Regions from separate parts of the Methylobacterium phyllosphaerae genome, predicted to be linked through region 3. Evidence: riboswitches for the same ligand, from Rfam matches in the RefSeq annotation. Region 3 holds a riboswitch; each other region holds the start of a gene.
What was found. A riboswitch is a leader RNA that binds a small molecule or an ion and turns the genes downstream of it on or off. The one in region 3 is predicted to bind cobalamin.
Positions count from the first base shown of each region.

Region 1: linked by a shared signal. The riboswitch ahead of MCBMB27_RS12150 (CbtB domain-containing protein) and the one ahead of MCBMB27_RS25645 (TonB-dependent siderophore receptor) in region 3 are both predicted to bind cobalamin.
Region 2: linked by a shared signal. The riboswitch ahead of MCBMB27_RS17330 (TonB-dependent receptor) and the one ahead of MCBMB27_RS25645 (TonB-dependent siderophore receptor) in region 3 are both predicted to bind cobalamin.
Region 4: linked by a shared signal. The riboswitch ahead of MCBMB27_RS27350 (TonB-dependent siderophore receptor) and the one ahead of MCBMB27_RS25645 (TonB-dependent siderophore receptor) in region 3 are both predicted to bind cobalamin.

Region 1 is NZ_CP015367.1:2,712,429-2,716,843, forward strand. Features, by position in the region: gene MCBMB27_RS12140 (S10 family peptidase) at 1-518, shown strand, start outside; gene MCBMB27_RS12145 (discoidin domain-containing protein) at 582-1,940, opposite strand; cobalamin riboswitch at 2,107-2,299, shown strand; gene MCBMB27_RS12150 (CbtB domain-containing protein) at 2,336-2,518, shown strand; gene MCBMB27_RS12155 (CbtA family protein) at 2,535-3,272, shown strand; gene MCBMB27_RS12160 (DUF1636 domain-containing protein) at 3,265-3,666, shown strand; gene cobW (cobalamin biosynthesis protein CobW) at 3,663-4,415, shown strand, end outside.
Region 2 is NZ_CP015367.1:3,788,373-3,792,787, forward strand. Features, by position in the region: gene lysA (diaminopimelate decarboxylase) at 1-102, shown strand, start outside; gene MCBMB27_RS17310 (glycosyltransferase family 2 protein) at 99-947, shown strand; tRNA gene MCBMB27_RS17315 (tRNA-Ser) at 960-1,051, shown strand; gene MCBMB27_RS30995 (DUF6538 domain-containing protein) at 1,138-1,542, shown strand; gene MCBMB27_RS17320 (hypothetical protein) at 1,577-1,909, shown strand; cobalamin riboswitch at 2,622-2,819, shown strand; gene MCBMB27_RS17330 (TonB-dependent receptor) at 2,953-4,415, shown strand, end outside.
Region 3 is NZ_CP015367.1:5,600,302-5,604,716, forward strand. Features, by position in the region: gene MCBMB27_RS25635 (patatin-like phospholipase family protein) at 1-816, shown strand, start outside; gene MCBMB27_RS25640 (hypothetical protein) at 1,149-1,349, shown strand; cobalamin riboswitch at 1,916-2,122, shown strand; gene MCBMB27_RS25645 (TonB-dependent siderophore receptor) at 2,359-4,415, shown strand, end outside.
Region 4 is NZ_CP015367.1:5,997,230-6,001,644, forward strand. Features, by position in the region: gene MCBMB27_RS27350 (TonB-dependent siderophore receptor) at 1-2,014, opposite strand, end outside; cobalamin riboswitch at 2,128-2,322, opposite strand; gene MCBMB27_RS27355 (Ldh family oxidoreductase) at 2,726-3,775, shown strand; gene MCBMB27_RS27360 (methyl-accepting chemotaxis protein) at 4,241-4,415, shown strand, end outside.

The DNA of each region.
Region 1 (4,415 bases), 2.9 Mb from region 3:
TCACCGGCTGGGACCCGAATCCGGCCGCCGCGCAATCGAGCTTCGAGGATCCGCAGCTCACCGCGCTCCAGGCGCCGCTGACCAGCGCGATGCTCGATCTCTACGCGCGCACGCTGAAATGGCCCGTGGCCAACATGCGCTACGAGCTCCTGAACAATGCGGTCAATCGGGGCTGGAGCTGGGGCTCGGGACGACAGGCACCGGAAGTGCTGTCGAATCTTCAGGGAACCCTGGCCCTCGACGGGCACCTGCGTGTCCTCGTGGCGCACGGATTCACCGATCTCGTAACCCCGTATTTCGCCTCGAAGCTCCTGCTGGCGCAGGTCCCGGCCTACAGTGCCGGTCGCCTGAGCCTCGCAGTCTATCCCGGCGGCCACATGTTCTACACGCGGCCGGATTCCCGCGCCGCCTTCAAGGCGGATGTCGAACGGATGTACACGGACGCCCTGAAGGTCCGCGATGGCGGCTCGGCGCGTTCGGCCGGCGCACCCGCGGAACGTCTCAGGACCGCACCGTGACGTGTTCGGCCAAGATGCAGGCAGCGGGGTCGTCGCCGGTCGGATCGTGACCGGCGCGACCGATCAGACATCGTCGAAGGCGAGAGCTTCGGCCGGGTACTCCACCATGCTCCGGCGCTGAGCGTCGGTATTCTGCCACTCGCCGACCTTCATGTACCGGCCTTCGCGATCGCGAACCTCGACCACTTTCCCGATCGTGGGAATCGACTGGAAGCCCTGCGGCCAATTGGACGCGAAGTAGAACACCTGCTCGACGCGCTCCGAGAGGTGGCAGATCGCCGGCCCGAAGGTTCCGAGCCCGAAGACGAGGTAGCGGCCGTTCACCAGAGCGGCGACGTCAGAGATCAGCGATTCGCTCTGGATCTCTACGGGCAGGCCGCGCTGCGCCGCATAGGCTTCCACTTCTGCAATGACCGGGTTCAGCCGGTTCTCGAAGACGAGCTTGACGGAACGGATGCGGCCCTCGGCCTGCAGCCGGTCGATGACCATCCGGTAGAAGGCGAAGGGCGGCTGCGGATAGTGCGGGTCGACCCAGGTGCTGAAGATGTCGCCCGACCGGATATGGATCAGGAGCTGATCGTCGGGCTTGGCCGCAAATGTCCGCGGCAGGCCGTTGAACAGGGGCCGGATCACATCCTGAACGATCGCGCGCGAGTCGATCGGGCCCTGCAGCGCCGTCACCCGCTCGAACTGCGTCGGATCGAAATACAAGCCGGACAGGAAGTAGCCGTCCGGCGGAAGCGGCTCGTCCGGCGGAATGAACGTGATGCCGTCGCAGGTCAGCCTCTGGGTCAGAAAGATCACCTTGCTGCGGTCGACCTTCGGGACCTTGATGTATTTCAGGTTGAGCGCCTTCGCGATCGAGACCGCGATGATGTACTGCACGAGGCAGTTGCCGAAGGCGCCGTTCTCGAACAGCGACAGGCCGACGAGGTTGCGGCTAGCGCGGCCAGGCGCGGCTTCGAGATTGTAGGTGACGTAGACGTTAGCGCCGGGCTTCTCGTTCAGGAGCGTGATGTCGAGCCCGAGCAGCGCCCGCAGGGCGATGAGGTCGATGGCGGCTTCATCGGCGCGGATGTCGACGCCTGCGACGAGCGCCGGATCCGGCACCGCGATCCGCACGAGACGCGCCCAGGCCCGCTCGTCGGCGCCGATGGCGGCCACGAGGGCGCCCGGCTTGGCGGTCCAGCCGACGATGTCGGGCGCGGACCACGTGACGCCGTCCTGCGAGACCTCGACGGCCACATCGCCGACCTCGGGCGCGACAGCATCCTGTACGGGTCGCAGCGCGATGGCGCGGATCGGAAAGCGACCGTCCAGATCGATCTCGAGCCAGGCGGTGCCTTCGTCCTGTACGATCCGGGGGGCGCGGCCGGTGGCGAGATCGACGAGGACCGGGCTCGGATCGTCTGCGAGGGCCATCGGGTCTCCGAGAACTGAGCGGAGGCGCCCATGCCGGGCCGGCCGGGCATCCGGTGCGGCGGTGCCCGCATCGGGGCGCGGACGTCAAGCCCGGCCACCTGCGAAGGGACGCACGGGAATCCGAACGGATCTGGCGCCGCTCCGTTGTGTCGTCGCCGGCATGCGTCTACAACGTGCCGGTGACGGTGCCCCGGCAACGGGGTGAAAAGGGAATGCGGTGAGGGGTTTCGCCCCGATTCCGCGGCTGCCCCCGCAACTGTGAGCGGCGAGCGCCTGCCAAGCGCCACCGGAGCGATCCGGGAAGGCGGTGGGCGCGCCGAGCCGCGAGCCAGGAGACCTGCCGTCGCAACAGGATCCCGCAATGCCGCCGGTGGGGCGGCTGGAGACACTCGACGATGACCGCTCAGACCCTCGCCCCCGTCGCCGCCGGTACCCGCTCGTCGGAGCGTCCGGTCGCCGTCGCGCTCGCGGCCATGCTGGGCCTCGGCCTGCTGTTCATGGCGGGTTTCTCGCCGGCGATCGCGTTCCACAACGCGGCGCACGACTTCCGCCATACCCAGAACTTCCCCTGTCACTGACGCCCTCGGCGCAGGGATGATCATTCGGCTTCTGTCGGCGGCCCTGGCCGCCGGCTTCTTCGCGGCTGCCGTTGTGACGGGCCTCGAACTCACGCTGACCTCGCCGCTGATCGTCGCGGCCGAGCGCTACGAGCAGCAGGAACCCTCGCATCAGGCCGCGAAGGCCCTTCCGATCGTGCTCGCCCATGCCGGGCATGACCACGCCGCACCCGCCGCGGCACCGGAATGGCAGCCCGGCCCCGGACTGCCGCGGATGGCCTTCACCGGTCTTGCGACCCTCGTCGGCGGCGTCGGCTACGCCCTGCTGCTCGGCGCGGTGATGATCGCCTGCGGCCGCGAGCCGACGCCGCAGGTCGGTCTCGCCTTCGCGGTGGCGGGCTTCGCCAGCGTCGCCCTCGCGCCGGGCCTCGGCCTGCCGCCGGAACTGCCCGGCAGCGCCGCTGCACCGCTGGCCGCGCGGCAGGCTTGGTGGGTGATGACCGCGGCGGCGACCGGAATGGGGCTCTACCTGATCACGATCCGCCGTGCTCTGATCACGATCCTGGGTGGCCTCGTCCTGATCATAACCCCCCACGTCGTCGGCGCCCCGCAGGCACCGGAGGCCGCGTCGGAGCTTCCGGCCGCGCTGGCCGCACAGTTCGCCGCCCGGTCGCTGGCGATCAGCTTCGTCTTCTGGATCCTGATCGGGTTGGGGCTCGGCTGGGCGTGGCAGGCGTTTTCCCGCGACACGCAACGGGGAACGGCCCGTGCCTGAGACCGTCCTGTACGTCTGCATGACCTGCCGCCGTCCGGATGACGATCCGGATGGACCGCGCGCCGGAGCACGCCTTCTGGAGGCGCTGCAGGCCCGGAGCGCCGGCACCCCGGACCTGCGGGTCGAGGCGGTGGAATGCCTGTCGGTCTGCAAGCGGCCCTGCACCGTGGCGGTCGCCTCGGCCGACCGCTGGACCTACGTCTACGGCGACATGGATCCGGCCGCCTCGGCGGAGACCATCCTCGCCGGGCTCGCGGCCTATGCGGCGACCTCGGACGGCATCGTGCCCTGGCGCGAGCGTCCGGAGGCCTTCCGCAAGGGCGTGATCGCCCGCATCCCCCCGTTCCCTGAACCCCGCCCGCTCCCCGCCGGCACCCTGGAGGCCGCGGAATGACCATCGTGAACAAAATCCCCTGCACCATCGTCACGGGCTTCCTCGGAGCCGGCAAGACGACACTGGTCCGCCACGTGGTCGAGAACGCCAGGGGGCGCCGCCTCGCCATCCTGGTCAACGAGTTCGGCGACGTCGGCTTCGACAAGTCCTTCCTCGCCGCCTGCGGGGTCGAAGGCTGCACCGAAGAGGCTATCGTCGAGCTGCCGAATGGCTGCATCTGCTGCACGGTCGCGGACGATTTCGTTCCGGCGCTGGAGACTCTCCTCGGCCGCGCCGAGCCGCCGGAGCACATCCTGATCGAGACCTCGGGCCTCGCGCTGCCGAAGCCGTTGGTTCAGGCGTTCCAGTGGCCGGCGATCCGCTCGCGGGTCACCGTCGACGGGGTCGTCGCAGTGGTCGACGGCCCGGCCGTCGCCGCCGGCGTCTTCGCGGACGATCCGGAGGCACTGGCCGCCCAGCGGGCCGCGGACCAATCGGTCGATCACGACAATCCGCTGGAAGAGGTCTTCGAGGACCAACTCCTCTGCGCCGACCTCGTGGTCCTCAACAAGGCCGACCTCATCGATGCCCCGACCCGCGCTCGGGTGCGTGCCGAGGTGGAAGGCCACCTGCCCCGGGCCGTGAAGGTGGTGGAGACCGAGAACGGCGTCATCGACCCGCGGGTGCTGCTCGGTCTCGCGGCGGCCGCCGAGGACGATCTCGATTCCCGTCCGTCGCATCACGGCGAGGGCGAGGATCACGACCACGAC
Region 2 (4,415 bases), 1.8 Mb from region 3:
CCGGAGGTTCTGGTGCGGGGGGACCGGGCGGCCGTGGTGCGACCGCGCCTCGACGTCGACGCGCTGATCGCCCTGGACCGGGTGCCGGACTGGCTGGCGTGAGCGGCGCGCCCGCATCCCCGTCGGCCGCCGCGGCCGACCGGCGGCTGCCGCTGTCGGTCTTCATCATCGCCCACAACGAGGTGGACCGGATCGGCGCGACGATCCGGGCGGTGCGGGGCCTGACCGACGACCTCGTGGTGGTCGATTCGGGCTCCACCGACGGCACGCAGGCGCTGGCGGCCGCGCTCGGCGCGCGGGTGATCCACAATCCCTGGCCGGGCTACGGCCCGCAGAAGCGGTTCGCCGAGGAGCAGTGCCGGCATGTCTGGCTCCTGAACCTCGACGCCGACGAGGTGGTGCCGGAGGATCTCGTCCGGGAGATCCGGGCCCTCTGGGCCGCGGGCGAGCCGCGCCGGCCGGCGTGGCGGATCGGCATCGCGGAGACCTTTCCCGGCGAGGGCCGCCCGCACCCGCTCGCCTACACCCTGACGCCGGTCCGGCTCTACAGGAAGGACCGGGGCCGTTACGCCGCCTCGCCGGTGCACGACCGGGTGGCGCTGGAACCCGGCGTCACGCCGGGGCGGCTCAGGGGCGTGATCCATCATTTCTCGGTGCGCTCGCTCGGCGACCAGCTCGACAAGCTGAATCGCTACTCCGACCAGCAGGCGGAGGACTTGGAGACGCGGGGCGTGGTGATCCCGACCTGGCGGGTGTTCGTGGAACTGCCGGGCAACTTCCTGAAGGCCTATCTCGGGCGCCGCCACTTCGTGCGCGGCACCTACGGCTTCCTGACGGCGATGAACTACGCGATCTCGCGGCATCTGCGCGTCGCGAAGCATGTCGAGCGCCGCCGCGTGGCCGCCGCCCGCCAGGATCGGGTTGACCCGCCGGATCCGACCTTCTAGAGCCAGAGCGCCGGAGACGTGGCCGAGCGGCTGAAGGCACTCGTTTGCTAAATGAGCATACCCAGAAATGGGTATCGAGGGTTCGAATCCCTCCGTCTCCGCCATTTAGCCCTAAGATGTTGTAAAAGCAGCGCTTTTATCGCTTCGTCCGGCCAGCTTTGGTGACACAGCGTCATCGTAGCCGTACGGGATGAGGCCAAAGGTGCGGCGCGCCGACCACCTGCAATGCCGTCGTGGGCGCTGGTCCGTGCGACTCAGGGTGCCAGCCCATCTCGTCTCCACGGTCGGACAGACCCATCTCGTCCGGGCTCTCGACACGAGCACCGAGGCTGTTGCGCGGCAGCGACGGTGGATCGCGCTGGCGCTGCTCTGGGACTGGATCGGTGCGCAGACCGTTTCGGAGGGTTGGCAGCCCGCCCGGGCGGCGGCCCTGACCGGTTCAGGACGGTCCCGCGACGATACCGGGCGCGAGTGCCCGGACCCAACGCCTCATTCTCTCCCCAAAAGACAACCCGAAAGGATGGCCGCGATCATGCTCATCCAGGGGGCTCATCGCGCCAGACCACAATGCTCACGACGCTGGAGCGCTGGTTGAAGGAGATCGATGGGTCCAGACCAAGCAATCTCGGATGCAGCACGCCCTTGCCGTCCGGGAGTTCGCACAAACTCAGCCGTCAAACTATGCCGTCCGCGGCGTGGATCGACGCACCGCGGGTGAGTTCGTCAGCGACGTGCTCCTGCGGAGTCGGGCGTCTCAGGCCATGGTCCATCGACAGATCGCGGCGCTCTCTTCGATGTGGCAGCGGCTCATCAAGCGTGGCTTTGTCGCCGACAATCCGTGGCAGGGCCAGGGTAGCTTCGCGAACGGATCGAGGCAGGAGCCATCGAAGCGCGCCGACACCGCTGATGAGCTTGTCACGCTCCTCACGGCTGATCCTGTGGCGATCATGGGCCAGCGGTAGGGGACGGTGCTGTTCGACCTCATGCGGGTCGGCTTACTGACCGGCTGCCGCATCAGCGAGCTTTGCCAGCTTCGCACCGCCGACATGCGCACAGAGGGGCGAGCGTTCCGCATCTCCCACGGAAAACGGAGAATGCCCGGCGCGTCGTACCAGTTCACGGATCAGCTAGGCCGATCTTGCAGCAGCGCGTTGCACGCTCGTCAGACGGCTGGGTATGCTCGGGTCTCACGCCCGCGGGGCCGGACGGGAAGCGAAGCTGGATCGTGGTGAAGCGATTTGCCACCTTTTGCCAGAAGGTGCTTGGGCCCAGCAAACAGGTCGATGTCCATAGCTTCAGACGATGCTTCGCAACTTATCTCCAACGGGCCTCTACGCACACCACAACAGTAAACAGCAGCGTTATCGCCGAGCTTATGGGTCACGCCAAGCCGCGCTCGGCCTTGCCGTATACGTGTCAGGACTCGGACCGGAGCAACTCCGAGCCGCCATCGAGGTTTAGATCGGGCGATCGAACCACAGGTGATCAAGCCTCTTATAGCCAAACCGTGTCGCTTCGCGTCCGGTCAAGTTCGGCAATGGGTGTGACGCGGTAATTGGCTCGATGCGCGGAAGCGACCGTTCGATAACGGCGAGGTTACGGACCCCGTCTGTCACAGCGAGGCCACACGCGGTCGCCGATCTTCCTCATGGCTTGACGTGGCCTGACAAGGCGACCGATGGTGACAGCGACGGTTCCCTTCGGGGATCAAAAGGGAACGCGGTGAAGGGCTTGCCCTGAAGCCGCGGCTGCCCCCGCAACTGTAAGCGGCGAGCCCAGCACCACCGCGTCACTGGATGTGCCTCATCCGGGAAGACGGTGCGAGGGCGGTGACCCGCGAGCCAGGAGACCTGCCGTCAGTCGTGGTCACACGCGAAACGCGTCGGGCGGGGTGTCCTGACGGGTGTCGAAGCGCCGGGCTGACGCTGGGCGTGGAGACCTCATTCGCGGTGACGTGCCACTCCCGTCGCCCGAGGCTCCCGTGTCCCGTCGTCCCACCATCCGAATGCTCTCGACCTGGTCGGGCGTCGGCCTCGCCGCCCTGGCGTCGGCGGCCGCAGCTCAGGACCGCTCCACGCCGAGTGCGGCGACCACCGAGACGACGCTGGAGGAGATCTCGGTCACCGCCGACACAGCCGTAGCCGCATCGCCGCGCGTCGGTCCGGCCGCGAGCGCGGGCTACGTCGGGGGCACGACCGGGATCGGTGGGATCAGCACCCCCGTGGCTTCCGCCAGTTCGGGTGTCATCACGGGCGCACAGCTTAACAGCCGTCCGGTGACGCGCCCCGGCGAGGTGTTGGAGTCGGTGCCGGGCCTGATCGTCACGCAGCACTCCGGCGAGGGCAAGGCCAATCAGTTCTTCTTGCGCGGGTTCAACCTCGACCACGGCACCGACATAGCCCTGTTCCTCGACGGCATGCCGCTCAACCTGCGAACCCATGCCCACGGACAAGGCTACGCCGACATCAACTTCCTGATCCCGGAACTCGTCGGCGCGGTGGAATTCCACAAGGGTCCGTATTTCGTCCGCGACGGTGACTTCGCCTCTGCGGGCTCCGTGCGGATCGACTATCTCGACACGACCGCGGAAAACGTCGCCCTGACCTCCATCGGCAGCTTCGGCTACAAGCGCGCGCTCTCGATCGCTACCGTACCACTCGGTGAGGGCAACCTCCTCCTCGCGGGGGAAGCCCAGGTCTACGACGGCCCGTGGGTGGTCCCGGACGCCCTGCGCAAGATCAACGGCGTGGCCCGCTACAGCCAGGGTACGCCGCTCGACGGCTTCTCGGTCACCGGCATGGCCTATGCGGCGCGCTGGACCGCCACCAACCAGATCCCAGAGCGCGCTGTGACGGAGGGGCTGATCAGCCGCTACGGCACGATCAACCCGACCGATGGCGGCGACACCTCGCGCTTCTCGCTCTCGGGCAAGTTCAGCGCAACGGACGACACGGGCGTGACGCGGGCCTCGGCCTACGTCATCCGATCCCAATTGAACCTGTTCAACGACTTCACTTACTTCCTCAACGATCCGGTGAACGGCGATCAGTTCCACCAGCTCGATCAGCGCATCATCGGCGGCGGCGAGGCCCTGCACATCTTCCAGGGCGACCTGTTCGGGAGGCCGATGGAAAACGAGATCGGCGTGCAGACCCGCACCGACTCGATCCGCGTCGGCCTGTTCAACACAACGAACCGGCAGTATCGCTCGGGCGTGCTCGACGACCGGGTGCTGGAGACAAGTGGAGCCTTCTACTTCGACAACCGCGTGCGCTGGACCGACTGGCTGCGCACCAGCGTCGGTTTCCGCGCGGACGGATACTACGCCAGCGTCGCCTCGGACACGCCGGCCAATTCGGGCAAGGCGCGCGATGGCATCGTCAACCCAAAGCTCGGCCTGACGCTCGGGCCGTGGTTCGACACCGAACTCTTCGTGAACTACGGCGGCGGCTTCCACTCGAACGATGT
Region 3 (4,415 bases):
CTCCAGGCCTTCTGGGACGCCGTCTCGCGCGCGGCCCGGTTCAGCCCGCTGCAGCGTAGCCCGCTCGACGTGATACTGGGCCGCTGGACGCTCGATTCCGCGCCTCTGTATCTGGCCGCGGACCTGATGGCGCGGGTCTTCTCCCCGTATGACCTCAATCCGCACGACTTCAATCCGCTCAGACAGATCCTGGATTCGCGGCTGGATTTCGAGCGCATCGCACGGAGCCGGATCAAGCTCTTCGTCACCGCGACGGATGTTCATACGGGCCGGGGCCGGGTGTTCCGCAACGCCGAGGTCACGGCCGACGTGCTCCTCGCCTCGGCATGCCTGCCGACCCTGTTCCAGGCGGTTTGGATCGACGGTGCCTCCTACTGGGATGGAGGCTATTCCGGAAACCCGACGATCACCCCCCTGGTCCGCGAATGCGAGTCGCGCGATACGATCATCGTGCAGGTCAATCCGGTCGAGCGCAGGCAAGCGCCGACCTCGGCCCGGGAGATCCTCAACCGGCTCAACGAGATCTCCTTCAACGCGGTCCTGCTCAAGGAACTGCGGATGATGGCCTTGCTGCGGCAGGTCGCGCCCACGGACAATTCCGAGTGCGCACGATGGGCGGCCATGCGCATGCACCGCATCGCCAGCGACGTTGTCGCCGAGCTGGGCTCGTCCTCGAAGCTCAATGCGGAATGGGCATTCCTGACGATGCTTCGGGATGAGGGACGCCGGAGCGCCGCGACGTTCCTGACCGATCATGGGCCGGATCTGGGCCGGCGTCCGTCCTTCGACCTCGACCGACTGCTCGAAGGCGTCTGACGCAGCCGGAACGCCCCGTCGCGCATGACAGAGCTTGCTGAACTTGATCAAGATCACGGCGCCTATATTGATTTAAAACTTATATTTATTTGGTATAAATGCGGCATGTGTTCCATTTATCAGTCTTGCGCGTCGCAGATCGACGATATCTTGTCAGACTAAATGGGTCTCTGCCCAAGCCTCTTCAAACCGGTTCACGCGCATGATCGGCGCGGCACTTCGCAGTCGGACCGGCTCGATTCCGGGGGAGCGCCTTCACACCGAAGACCGCTCGTCGCATCCGGCCGGCCCCGGAAACGGCCCGGCGCCCACAGACAGAGGAGTGAACGCTAATGCACACGATCCGGGCTCTTCGCGCGGCGCTGGCCGCCTTACCCCTGTTGACCTTCGCGACGTTCGCGGACGCGACGGCCGCTGGCCCCACACCGGGCAAGGCGCTGGCCGGACCGACGGTGTCGGAAGCCAGGGTCACCATCGGCCGTCACAAGGCACTTCCGAAGAAGAAGCGTATCCATCGCGAGCGGAAGATGTAGGGGCGATCGAGCGACCGCAAATGCATGACTGACTTGACCGGCTGGCTTAGAACCGAACCGATCGAGAGCATCTGCCCGGTGCAAAGCCAGCCTGTCAGGGTATCGGGTTCGCGCCGAACGAGAAGTTTTGGCACGGGGCCACCGCGACCACGGCGATGACGCATGCCGCGATCCAAGGCTGGACGGCAAGGCCGGCCCTGAGATGGAGCGGGTCACCGAAGGACCGTATGCCGGGTCATGAGCTCGGGCCGCGCGTTCCGCAGTCAGCAACACGATGCCAAGAGCGTTCCATCGGATTTCCATTCAGCTGAGACGCTCGGCGCCCAGCGGCGCATGAAACAAGGCGTCGATGACCGCTCGTCCGTTCGGTTCAGCATAGCGCATATCCAGCCGCCATCGGCCCGCCGATCTCATTCGGACCCGCGTCGTCCGAGCCCAATCCGGTCCATCACCGCAACGTGAGAGCCGTGCATTCCATCGGGGATCGGACTGTGTCCATAGCGCCACACGTAACGTAACACTGTTACAAAGTTTGTCAGGCCCGTTGACCGGATGCGCGCCGGTGGCGAATATCGTCCAGCCAAGGTTCTTCGGGTCCCGGCCCGGAGCTAAGACGGGAATTCGGTGCGCTTTTCGGAGCGAATCCGAAGCTGCCCCCGCAACTGTGAGCGGCGAGCGCCTGCTACCGATGACCACTGGTGCTTGCACTGGGAAGGTCCGGCGGGCGCTTTGACCCGTGAGCCAGGAGACCTGCCTTCGGCACGATGACGTCCCTCGGGCGGGGTGCCCCGGCGGAGCGCGCGGTGTCGCCGTCTCGTGGGCGACGCTGCCCGTATCCCCGTGGCCTCCACCCGGCAACAGCGAGTGTGTGGTGGCGACCTCCGAACGTCCGTCTCTCGGCGAGCCTGCGCGGTTTTCAGCGCCATCAGCGCGTCGTCCGCGGACTCCGCATCGCGGTCGGCGGCTGGCGCTCGCCGCTGTCCTCTCGGCCGGGCTTCCGATCGAGGACGTGCGGGCGCAGGAGAGCGTGACGTTGGAGGAACTCTCGGTCGAGCAGGTCGGGGAGGGTGCCGGCCGCACGACGGCCTCCGGGCGCGGCACCATCGGCCTGATCGGCCCGACGCCGGGATACGGAGCGGGCACGGCCGTCAGCGCCACGCGCACCGCCACTCCGCAGATCGACGTGCCGGTGGCCGTCTCCGTGGCGCCGCGGGAGACGATCACCGACCTCGCCGCCACCCGCGTAGACCGGGCGTTCAACTATCTGCCCGGCGTCGCCCAGCAGAACAATTTCGGGGGGCTTTCGATCTTCAGTTACGCCATCCGTGGTGTGACGACCTCGGAGATCTACAAGAACGGTTTCCCCCTCAATCGCGGGACCCCGCCTCCGCCCGACGCGCAGAACATCGAACGCATCGAGGTGCTCAAGGGACCGGGGGCGGCCCTGTTGGGACGCAGCGATCCCGGCGGGCTCGTCAACCTCATCACCAAGCAACCCACCGCCGAACGGTTCGTCGAGTTCGGCAATCAGGTCGATTCGTTCGGTCTGACCCGCGGTACCATCGATGCCGGCGGTGCCCTGAACGCGGACGGGACGGTCCTCTATCGCTTCAATCTCGCCGCACAGGGGGCCGGCAGCTTCCGCGACTTCGTGGACAGCGACCGGCTGCTCGTGGCTCCAGTGGTGAGTTGGCAGGTCACGCCGGACACACGCGTCACGGTCGAGACCGAGTTCGTGAAGAACCGCATCGTCTTCGACCGCGGCGTGATCGCGCTCAACCGCCAGCTCGGCTTCCTGCCGCTCTCGCGGTTCCTCGGCGAGCCCGGTCAGAGCACCTACCAGAACAACAATTCGCTGCAGGTCCGCGTCGATCATCGCTTCGATGAGAACTGGCAGATGCGGCTCGCCGCTTACTTCAACACCGGCGATCTGGAAGGGGAATCGGCGGAAATCCGCGGAATCGCCGCCAACAACCGCACCGTCTTTCGCGACCGCAACGTGCGCGACTATCGCTGGGACGTGGCGGTCGGTCAGGCCGACCTGATCGGGCGGTTCGACACGGGCGGCATCGGCCACACGCTCCTCCTCGGCATGGACCGGGAGAGCACCGACAGCCGGACGGTCTATCTGCGCTCGAACTTCCGCACGAGCCCCTTCGCCCTCGACATCTATTCGCCGGTCTACGGACAGGCGCTGCCGCCGATCACCATCCCACGCAACAATCTCGAGCGCATCACCAATACCGGCCTCTATGCGCAGGACGAGATCGTCCTGAGCCCGGAATGGCGGGCGCTGATCGGCCTTCGGCTCGACATCTTCGAGCAGAGCTTCCGCGAGCGCGTGGTGCGCAGCCAAGTGGACCAGTCACGGGTCGCGGCCTCGCCCCGGGCGGGCCTCGTCTACCGGCCGATCCCGGAACTCGCCTTCTACACCAATGTCGGCACGAGCTTCCGACCGAATATCGGCACCGACGCCGCCGCCGTCACGCGCGGCACGGCGCTGCCGCCCGAGACCGGCCTCGGCTACGAGGTCGGTGCCAAGTCCGAATTGTTCGGCGGCAATTTGCTCCTCACCGCCGCCGCCTTCCGTGTGGAGCGGGAGAACGTGCTCACGCCCGACCCGGCGAATACCGGCTTCTCCCTCGCGGCCGGCGCCGTGCGCAGCCAGGGCTTCGAGCTGACGGCCCAGGGACAGATCACGCCGGAACTGAAGCTCCTGGCCGGCTACGTCTATGCCGATGCCCGGGTCACCAAGGACAACGTCCTTCCGGTCGGCGCCCCCCTGGTCAACGTGCCCCGCCACTCCGGCAGCCTGCTCGCGGTCTACGAGCCAGCGGGCGCGTGGCGCGGCTTCGGGATCGGCGGCGGCGTGCGCGGCGTGGGCGAGCGGGCGGGCGACGCGGCGGGGTCCGGCTTCACCCTGCCGGGCTTCATCGCGGTCGATGCGCTGGCCTATTACAAATTCGGGAACGCCCGCGTGGCGCTCAACATCGAGAATATATTCGACACCGATTACTACGAGAGTTCACTGAACGTATTCCGCGTCTATCCGGGCTCGCCTCGTCG
Region 4 (4,415 bases), 400 kb from region 3:
GCCCGAAGCGCAGGTTCTCGTAGCGGTAGTAGACCAGGGCGTCGGTCAGCACGTAGCCCGGGAGCCGGAACCGCTCGTTGCCGCTGTCCCCGAGACGCGAGCCGACGGCCCGGACGCCTCCGCCGAACCCAAAACCCTTCCAGTCGCCGGCCTGGACCTCGTAGACGCCGAGCAGGCTGCCGGAGTGGCGCGGGATGTTGAGGAGCGGCGAGCCGACCCTCAGGACCTCGTCGCGGGTCACGGCGGCGTCGATAAAGGCGTAGCCCCCGATCACACGAAACTCCGGCGTTACCTGTCCGACGAAGCTCAAGTCGAAGCCCTGGCTGCGCACCGCCCCGGCGGCGATCTGGAAGAAGAAGTCCCTCGGGTCGGTGGTGAGGACATTCTCCTTCTCGATGTGGAAGGCCGCTCCCGTCACGCTCAAGCCCGTGAAGAGGTCGAGCTTGACCCCGGCCTCGTAGCCGAAGCCGGTCTCGGGGGCGAAGGGGCGGGTCGCGATGTCGAAGCCGGTATTGGGCCGGAACGAGGCCGCCACGTTGCCGTAGAACGAGAGGAAGGAGAGCGGCTGGTAGACGAGACCCGCACGCGGTGAAAAGCCGGTCCGGTCCTGCTCCGTGCGCTCGTTGCTGACCTTGTCGCGGAAGGTCTGGTTGTAGAAGTCGGTCCGGTTGCCGAGGAGCAGCTTCCACTCCGGACTAAGCGCGATCTGGTCCTGCACGTAGACGGCGGTGTTCCCGACGTTCTCGCTCGCGCTGTAGCGCCGCGTGATGGGCGGCTTCGGCTGGCCGTAGACCGGGTTGAACAGGTCGATGGCGAACGGGTCGAGCCGCGGCGTCGAGCGCAGCAGGTTCTCGGTGCTGTTGTAGCGCTCGTGCTCAAGGCCGAGCAGCACGGTGTGCGCGAACGGCCCGGTGGCGAAGTGCCCGACGAGTTCGGCCTGACCGATGGCCACGCCCCAGGTAAAGTCGTGCCGGCGGAACTCGCGCAGCAGGGTGCGGCCGTCGTCGAGGAGGCCGGTCGCGCCGGTCTGCAGGCCGGTCAGGCTGCCGGTGTTGAAGTGGCCGGCAACCCTGAGCTGCCAGTCGGCATTGAAGGCGTGATCCAGGCGGATCTGCAGGATCCCGGCTTCTGACACCGAGTCGTCGCCCGGCTCACCGAAGAATCGCGAGCGCGGGACGAGGCCCAGGCGGTTGTTCACCGCGACCGTCCCGCGGTCGAAGGTCTGACGGTTGCGAAGGTACTGCGCCTCGACGGTGAGCTTGGTATCTGGGCTGATCAACCAACTCACCACGGGCGCGACCAGGACGCGGTCGCCGTCGACGAAATCGCGAAAGCTGTCCTGCCGGGCGAGCGCGCCGTTGAACCGGTAGAGGACGGTGCCCTCCTCGTTCAGCGGTCCGCCGGCGTCGACGGTGGTGCGCGCCGTGCCGAAACTTCCGAACAGCGTGCCCATCTCGACGAAGGGCAAGGCGACGGGCTGCTTAGTGAGGATGTTGATGGTGCCGCCCGGATCGCTGCGCCCATAAAGTGCCCCGCTAGGTCCTTTAAGCACCTCGATGGACTGCACGTTCTGGGTGTCCGGCGCGCCATTGTATCCGCGGGCGATGTTGAAGCCGTTGAAGAAGATGTCCTGGGTGGCGAAGCCGCGCACTGAGTAGAGCGCGAGGTTCTGGGCTCCGAAATCGTTCTGCTTGCCGACGCCCGGCACGTAGTCGAGGGCGCGCTCGACGCGCGTGGCGGCGGTGTCCCGCAGGACCTCTTGAGGCACGACGTCGACCTGCTGAGGCAGCGAGAGACGCGGCGTGACCGTCTTAGTGCCACTGTAGAGGTCCTTGACCTGGTACTTGGGGGCGGCCGTGTAGCTACCCTCGACCGAGAGCGGGTCGAGAACGACCGATGCCGGGGCGGTCTCGGCTCGTGGGCTCTGGGCGGTGGTTGGGGTCACCCCCTGGAGGGCGAGCGCGAGCGACGCGACGGACGCGCGAAGCCACCATTGCGGAGCGGGACGGGACACGGGCCTGGGACCTCGGGACGGCTGTGGCACGTCACCGCGAACGAGGCCTCGGCGCCTACCTCACCGGGCGGCGCTTCAACACCCGCCAGGACACCCCGCCCGACGCGTTTCGCGTGTGACCACGGCTGACGGCAGGTCTCCTGGCTCACGGGTCATCGCCCTCGCACCGTCTTCCCGGGGCTTGACCCAGTGACATGGTGGTGAAGGACTCACCGCTTACAGTTGCGGGGGCAGCCACGGCATCGGGCTGTCACCCTCACCGCGTTCCCTTTTGATCCCCGAGGGGAACCGTCACTGCTCAGCTACAGCCTCACGAACTCGTGAGTCAACGCGAGCGTCGTAATAGCGCCGCCGTGACGCCGGCTTTGGCGTTTGGCCAGCTCCTGCAATGGGTCGAACGACCGCTCTTTGGGTTTGATGCTTCAAAGCCGATTGGCCGGAAACCACTCAACCCCGCCATTCAGAGACGCCAGTCGGCGTGGCTGTGTGTGGCCGAAAGCCGCTGGTCCGCTTCGGAGCAGATTCGCCGGAAAACCGGACGAGCTCCTAACGACCCAATCCAGCCGCCTGGACCGCCATCGCAACTTCCCAGAAGCGGCCGTCCGTCAGCCCTCCGGCAACTTCGGCTCGGGTTGGTAAGCCGTCATCGGGCCGCTGCCCCAAAGCCGACATTTACACTCGCTTCTCTCGCCGAGATTTCAGGAGCGACTTATGGCAAGCGCCACACGCATTCCCGCCGACAAGCTGCTGGACTTCGCCAGCGCGGTCTATGCTGCGGCCGGCATGCCGGAGCCCGATGCGCAGCTCGCCGCCGACACACTAGTCCAAGCCGACTTATGGGGGCACCAATCGCACGGGGTCATGCGGCTCTCCTGGTATACAGCGCGGCTGAAGGCGGGCGTTTGCGCTCCGGTCGCGCGCCCTGAGACGGTGGTCGATGCCGGCGGTCTCGCCGTGATCGACGGTCACGACGGAATGGGGCAGGTGCTCACCGCCCATGCCATGCGGGAGGCGATCCGCCGGGCGAAGGCGCACGGGGTCAGCGCGGTCGCCCTACGCAACTCCGGGCATTTCGGGACGGCCCTTTACTTTACGCTGATGGCCGCGCGCGAAGGTTGCGTGGCGTTCCTATCGACCAACGCCAGCCCGGCGATGGCACCGTGGGGGGGCCGCAAGAAGACGGTGGGCACAAACCCGTGGTCCTGGGCCTGCCCGGCCGGCTCGCACGCGCCGATGGCGCTGGACATCGCCAATACCGGAGTGGCGCGGGGCAAGGTCTACCTGGCCAAGCAGAAGGGCCAGCCGATCCCGGAGGGGTGGGCCCTCGATGCGGCCGGTAGGCCGACGACCGACCCGGCGGCGGCCATCGACGGGATCATCCTGCCGATGGCCCAGCACAAGGGCTACGCCATCGCGCTGATGATGGACATGCTCTCGGGCGTGCTCACCGGCAGCGCCTTCGGGCCGCGGGTGACCGGCCCCTATCAGACCGAGCACCGTAGCGGGGCGGGGCAGTTGATGATCGCGATCGACATCGCCCAGATCCAGCCGCTGGCGGAGTTCAACACGCGCATGGACCAACTGATCGCTGACTTGAAGTGCGTGCCGCTGGCGCAGGGGTTCGATGAGGTCTTCTATCCAGGCGAGATCGAGGCCCGCAACGCAACGCGGAACCGCGCCGAGGGCTTGGCCCTGCCCGACGACACCCTCGCCGACCTGCACCGGCTCGCCGAAGGAACCGGGCTTACTTCTAGATGGTAAGGAAGGATCGTCAGAAGCGGTCCATCCCCCCTTCGGCAGTGGGTCTTGAACGGGCGCGTTGGTAGTGTCCGCTCTTACTGCATGGCCACCCGAAAGCGGGCTGGCGGAAAACCGCCCCGAGCGGACAGTCCGGTAGCGACCCAACCCAGCCACTCGGACCACCGTCGGCGCCGCCCAAAAGCAGCCATCCAGCGACTGTCATGACACTTCCGACCGGCATGGTGGAACGAGCAACCTGGCGAGCCTGATCCTCAGGGAGCCCAGCGAGTTCGTCATCCAGTGCGGCATCTACCCGAAGATGAAGCTTGCCCTCCACATTCACTAGATTGCTACTATTGGTTGTTATACGGGGCGGCAAAGTTGTGGCGGGTGCGATCAAGCGTCTCATCGCTTGCGTGACGCCCGCTTAACCAAATTCCCCCTTTCATCGCACTCGTGCCGTCGTGGCACGTGGAGACATCTGCGGTGCCGCTCTTCGACGCCAACCTGCGTGCCTTGATGGCGGCTATCGACAAGTCTAGGGCTCGGATCGAGTTCGCCCCTGATGGGACCGTTCTCGCCGCCAACGACCTGTTCCTCGTTCTGATGGGCTACAGCCTTGCGGAGGTGAAGGGGCAGCATCACACCTTGTTCGTCCCAG